One region of the Butyrivibrio sp. AE3004 genome, then DNA from elsewhere that is predicted to be linked to it. Evidence: riboswitches for the same ligand, from Rfam matches in the RefSeq annotation. Region 1 holds a riboswitch; the other holds the start of a gene.
What was found. A riboswitch is a leader RNA that binds a small molecule or an ion and turns the genes downstream of it on or off. The one in region 1 is predicted to bind cyclic di-GMP.

Region 1 (3,426 bases):
CATCCTCAGTAAGCTCAATAGTTTCACCATCTGCTGTGATAAGTTCGTATGCAGCATAAGTATTGTCGCTGCCCTCTTCAATTTTTATGCTTCCGTCATCGCCTTCGGTAACGTTGACAGTACGTCCACTCTTCTGAGTATCGTTCTCATTAGATGAATCACTGTCACTTGCAGCTTCATCTGTTTCCTGTGATTCCTGTGCTTTCTCTTCTTTAGTCTCATCTGTTACATTTTCATCAGATGTTTCTTTGGCATCAGAGTCTTTTGTATTTCCCTTCTCAATTGCCTCTTTTACCTTATCTTCTGTTATTTCTTTTTCTACCGCCTTAATGGCAACTATCTTTTTATCTTCATATTGAACTTTACTGAAAAAGCAATTTTCAAGCTTTTCCACGTTTTCTGAACTTGTAAGATCAAGAGTATCCGTAGTAGATACTTCTTTACTTGGAACAATCTCAGTTCCGTCAATATACTGATAATGCGCAGTTATCTTAACGTCACTTACAATAACAGTTTTTGTTTTTGTTTCACCTTCTCCTGAGTAAACAAAATCGATGTTTTTATCTTCTTTTATATCAAGGGTATTTCCATCTTCAAGCGTTACTACATAATATTTATATGATGAAGCTGTTTCTGTACTATCTGATTCAGTACTTTCTGTTTCAGTACTTTCAGTTTCGGTTGTATCTGAGTCGGTATTATTTTGCTCTGATTCCTCTGAGATTTCAGAATCTGAGTTTTCAGTTGCTTCATCACTGCCATTTGATGAGATATTTGAAGCATCTTCAGTCTTTACTTCAATTTTTGTAATTATTTCGCCTTCGAGTTTTGCTGCCTTAAAGGTATATCCCTCTATCTCCTTTACTTCTGAGTTTTCGGCAGAAAGATTGATGCTATCCTCAAGGCTGATCTTCTTCTGCTCAGCAAGTGGCTGACCATCTCCGTCAACAATAAGCTCACCATCCTCATTAACATAAGATACGGTAAGTACTACATCCTGTATATTTAAATTTGTTCCAAGACCTGAAGTTTTCTCTTTCTTCGCCTTTACTTCTTTTCCTGTTTTATCAGCCTTATCTTCGTCCTCTGTGTCTTCCTCATCGTCAGTTTTGGAAGTACCGTCCGCTATAGTGCCCTCGCCATTAGTTTCATCCATAGCTTCGCTTTCATTCTGAGAACCATTTTCAGAACTGTTTTCAGATTCAGATGTATTCTCAGCATCCTGATTTTCCGAAGATTCATCAGAATTGTTTTCGCTGCCGTTATCTGTATCTTCAGCTTCAGAATTGGCTTCTTCCGTTACTTCCTCAGTATTAGTTTCTTCTGTTGTTTCTTCCGTAGTATCCTCAGATTCTGATGGTTCAACATAATCCAGGCCATCTTCAGAGGTATCGTTTTCGGAAGAACCTTCTTCCGCAGTTTCTTCGGAATTATCTGCATTCAATCCATAACTTGCAAAATCCGAGCTATCTTCACCATCACCGGAAGCATCACCACTTAATACCATTCCAACTTCCTCAGCACCTTCTTCGGTCACTGCGGATGCCGCCTTATTCATAGCATATAACGTTCCTGTCGTAATGAGTAACGCAATAACCAGCATTACCGATATCCATCGTCTAAGGAAAGAATGCCTCTTTAAGTATTCCTGCCCTTTCTCGAAACCTTTGTTTTTCTTATCCATACTAAAGATCCCTCTACATCAGGCTTTTAGTATGGTGAAAAACCATAATAAAAGCCCTGTTTGAAACTGTTTCAAACAAGGCAAATCATCACAAATAATCTGCACTTACCATACGTAAGCACAGGCAGCTGGCTATCTGCCACTTGACAGACCCTATAGCTTTGCGTCACTACCTTGCGATAGCTTTGCCCTGAATTATAACCGTATTAAAGTAATCTCAAAAAGTCAACCGTAAAGGTTCAACCTCTTGATCATATTTGTAATTATATTTCACATCTAATTCTAGTTTTATGATAAAACATTTGATTATAAAAATCAACAGTTTTTATCATTTTTTAAAAATAAATTTCAATTCAAATTGTTTTTGTGATTGTGTGGGTGAATAGATGCCTGTACCCATGAAGAAAAAGCCCCTTCTCCCTCTACTTTGTACTTTAGCTACAAATGTACTTTATTACAAGTACTTACACATTTTTTTAATCAAGAATTAAGAGTGCTTTATAAAGTTTATACGCAGATAATTAAACTTTCAAAAAAGATTTTCGTAATTACAAAAAAAATACTTCCATCTCATTCCCCTTCCCCTTGCGGGAAGGCGGTACACCGTACCTGATGAGTAGGAAGTATTAAGAATATTTTTTTCAATTTGCTCAGCATCTTCTGCTCAGTATTCAAATATCTTACGCGATCTTCTGCTTAGCGATTTCTGTAAGAGTCTTGAATCCTTCAGGATCATTTACAGCCATCTCTGCAAGCATCTTGCGGTTGATCTCAACCTCTGCAAGCTTAAGGCCATGCATAAGGTTTGAATATGACATACCGTTAAGACGAGCTGCTGCGTTGATACGTGTGATCCAAAGAGATCTCATATCTCTCTTCTTCTGCTTACGTCCAGCAAATGCTGATGTAAGTGCTCTCATAACTGACTGCTTAGCAACTCTGTACTGTTTTGATCTAGCGCCTCTATAGCCCTTAGCGAGCTTTAAAACTCTTTTATGCTTTTTCTTGGCGTTCATGCCACCTTTAATTCTTGCCATTTCGGTTTCCTCCTAAATAAATTTCGAATAACTGGTACTGCTCTTAAGATTAAACGTAAGGCAGAATCTTCTTCATTGTCTTAACATTAGTAGCATCAACTACTGCTGCCTGTCTAAGATTTCTCTTTCTCTTTGTAGACTTCTTTGTAAGAATGTGACGCTTATACGCCTTGTTACGGATCAGCTTACCTGTGCCTGTTACCTTGAAACGCTTGGCAGCAGATCTGTTTGTTTTCATCTTGTGCTGCATAACTATATCCTCCTATGCTGTAAATACTAAATGCTCTGCTAATAAAGCAGTGTAATCATCCATCTGAAAGTTGTTTGAACAATTACTATATATGTAACTCTTCCATTATTATCCGAAGAGAAACAAACTAATTATTTCTTCTCAGTAAGAAACATAGTCATACTACGTCCCTCAACCTTAGGCTGTTTATCAATTACAGCCACATCACTAAGTGCCTCTGCAAAATCTGTAAGAATGTGTACGCTGGCACCCATGTGAGCCATCTCACGACCTCTGAATCTAAGGGTTACCTTAACTCTGTTACCTTTTTCAAGGAACTTCTTAGCGGAATTAACCTTAGTGTTAAGATCATTTGTATCTATATTTGGAGACAAACGAATTTCTTTGATTTCAACAGTCTTCTGTTTTTTACGAGCTTCCTTCTCCTTACGAAGCTGCTCATACTTGAACTTACC
Region 2 (3,426 bases), on a different contig from region 1:
TCGCAAAGTTGCATAACTTACATTGCTTCTTCCAGCAAGCTCTTTTTGCGTGATTTTTTTTCTTTTTCTTACATTTTTGACTTTATTTGCCAGTCTCATTGCTACATCAGATGGGGTGTCCCACATATAGTTAATATAGTCCATAATTTCATCCTTTCTATTGCTATTATTATAGCATTTTTAGGATGTCTGCAGCAATAAATTGATACTATAATAGCGTTTTTAATGCATTCGATTACGTTTGATTACGCAAAGAAAAAAGCCAGGAGTTATCTCCCAGCTCATTTCTCTTTCGCTTATATTTCATATGATACTTTCAGGCATTTTGGTTTCCGATTCTCTATTTTTTTCTTAAATATACTAAAATTGAGGCAGTAGAGAATAATTGTTGCTAATACAATATCGCTGATATAGCATCCCACAAATAAAGCGCAATATCTTTTCTCAATATATTTTGCAAGCATCATCATAAGAAATATTGTCCATGTGATGAGCACACAAATTCCATACGAAATATCTTTACAGCTACTAATACGGCACAAATTTTGTATATGCTTATAAAATTTGCTGGGGTTTCCTTTGATCCCTGCCACGATATCATCTTTGAAAATATCCAATATAAACACAGCACACGATCCCCCCATAACTAATTCCTGCATTGATACATAAATGATCATATTTATAAATAGAGCATAAATTTCAAGCCTTTGTATATCAAAATCGTTAAGATTCTCAAAGTTGAGCTTTTGGTGCATCAACTTTTCTAATCCCACCAATATTTTAACCAACACCACATTGACTAATAAAGGTGCAACAAATTCACATACCGCTTGAAAAAATGAATTTTCTATTATTTGCAATTGATCTACTGCGCTCGTCAGAAATAAAAGTACCCCATAAAAGAAAAGCGCCAAGATAAAATAGATAAAATATAATACTGATGTACCATCTAACGCTGAAAGCGCAAACGGTGCTCGTTTGTATTGTGTTATTTTCCACATGATACTTCCAGCAGAAATAAAAATAAGTAGCATTAGCACCCCAAGTAACATGACGTTTATCATTCTTTCGCCTCCAATTTTTCATAGATCATTTTTCATTGTCTATTTATCCCTTTTATACAATTATAAATCAAATAATTACGTTTTATAATAACAATTTTACCGATTTAATGTCTTTTATTATCCATTTTACGCAAATTAGCTTTATCAAAAAACATAAATAAAAATGATATTTTATAGTACTTTAGAAAGTTCCCAATTCAAAATATCACTATATCTAATGCATAATTCAATTGACATCAATTTTTATAAATCTTAAAATATTATTAATTTTAAAAGCAAACTAACTGGAAACCATAGGACGCAAAGCTATAGGGACTTTAACATGTCAGCCAGTTGCAAAAAAATGGCTGCACAAGTCAAAAAAATATTGGAGGGTTCCTATGCGTAAATCTAAGCACCATCATTTTCTGTTACTTGCAATTTCTTTTGCATGCATTTTTTCATTCATTATTCTATTTAATTCTAGCTTAACTGTATATGCAGTTAACCGCTCAGCAAATTTTAGGAAAACATATACTATCACAGGCGATAAAGCAAGAGATATTGTATCCATAGCCCAAGCTCAAGATGGCTTAACTGATAGCACATTTAAATATGGCGTAGCTTGGTGTGCATATTTTGTAGAAGACTGCGCTCGCTTAGCGGGTGCTGAAGATGCAATACCAAATAGCTTCAGCGGAGAAGGATACGCAGATGAATTGAGAAAAAAAATGATTAATTCATGTGGAGCACGCGTCATTTCACAATCAGAGGCTAGACCTGGCGATATCGTTTTCTATGATTATCAGGAAGGAAATCCTGATGCAGATCATGTGGGCATCGTAGTTGATAATGGTGGAAAGCATGCTGCTGAAGGAAATATTGTAAAAAAGGGGGAATCCGTTTCTAAAGCTTGGAAAAGCTTATCTACTTCAGGCAGAAATTCGAGACTCATTTTTTTACGTCCAAACTATTCAGCTACAACAAGTTATGATCCACAAGGATGTACTGATATTGCAAATGGCGGTTATGGCAATATCCAAGTAAGAGGTTGGGCTTTTGACAAAGATAATACTTCATCTCCTATCGAAGTTCATGTGTACATCGGTGGCCCAGCTGGAAGTGGTGAAGGCCATGTAATAAAAGCAGACAAATATCGCCCTGATGTAAACAATGCATTTAATGTTGGTGATTACCATGGTTTCTCAGACACTATTTCCACCAGTAAGACAGGTTCACAGCCTATTTACTTTTATGCAATAAATACAGGTGGCGGTTCAAATGTTTTATTTGATCAAAGGACAGTAACAATTAATGAAAAGGAAACTGTTAATTTCGGAGAACCATTAACTATACACGAGTATGTTAATGGCGGTGTCTTTTTTGATTGTGCTAACATATCATATACCGGAACAATTCAGTCATATGGAATAAGATATAAGCTTGCTGACCAAACTACTTGGATTGAAGCATACTCAAATTCAACAACTAAGAATCCATTTAGCTTTGGTAAAACACTCTCTTTTGAGTTTGATAAAAAATACGACGCTTATCTATATGTAAAAATGCAATCCGGTACCGAATTCAAGACCAATACCGTTCGTATAAATATGGAGACGCAACCGCCTATTGTTTCGGATATGGTAGTATCAAATTTGGATTCTGATGGTTTTGATTTTTCTTGCATCATAACTGATGATAGTGCTATCAAGTCAGTCGATATGTATTCTTACAAAATCGAAGATGACAAAAATACTAGTAAGCATACAGAGAAAGTTGAATTTTCTGATGGAAGATATCATTGTCATGTAAGTACAAGCAATCACAACAATAAAACTGGAGAATATAAGATACAAATTATTGTTTATGACAAATATAGTAATTTTGCCAATGTAAAAAAAGAACACATTATTGTTCCTACATGGGAAGAATGCCATCAAGTTGAAATTAAATTTGATTCTCAGGGTGGAAATTCTGTCACATCAGTATATACCACTTTAGGAACAACTATTGGAGCATCAGATATTCCTGAAAATCCTACGAAGGAAGGTTTCAAGTTTATAGGTTGGTTCGATAAAAATGGAGCCGAATGGGATTTTGCCAAAAATGTTGTAAATGACAATCCTCTTACATTGTATGCAAAATGGGAAGTTATTGAACCCAAAGACACTCCTGCTACAGAAAATAAAGAACCGAATGATACACCTTCGTCAAAAACAGATGAGCCAAAGGAAAATCCGGCTACAGAAAAGACAGATACTCCTGCTACAGGTAATAATGAATCACCTAGCACATCAACTGCCGAAAACAAAGAATCTCAAAACAAGCCTGCAGTTGATAGTAATGATTCAAAAGTAACTCCTGCCATCGACAATATAGATAC

Region 2: linked by a shared signal. The riboswitch ahead of BV60_RS0100650 (InlB B-repeat-containing protein) and the one ahead of BV60_RS0108505 (Cna B-type domain-containing protein) in region 1 are both predicted to bind cyclic di-GMP.

The regions. Positions count from the first base shown of each region.
Region 1 covers NZ_JNLQ01000002.1:1,213,080-1,216,505, reverse strand. The annotation lists gene BV60_RS0108505 (Cna B-type domain-containing protein) at 1-1,684, opposite strand, end outside; cyclic di-GMP riboswitch class I at 1,805-1,884, opposite strand; gene rplT (50S ribosomal protein L20) at 2,365-2,721, opposite strand; gene rpmI (50S ribosomal protein L35) at 2,771-2,971, opposite strand; gene infC (translation initiation factor IF-3) at 3,103-3,426, opposite strand, start outside.
Region 2 covers NZ_JNLQ01000001.1:111,831-115,256, forward strand. The annotation lists gene BV60_RS0100640 (helix-turn-helix domain-containing protein) at 1-144, opposite strand, end outside; gene BV60_RS0100645 (hypothetical protein) at 297-1,064, opposite strand; cyclic di-GMP riboswitch class I at 1,329-1,405, shown strand; gene BV60_RS0100650 (InlB B-repeat-containing protein) at 1,445-3,426, shown strand, end outside.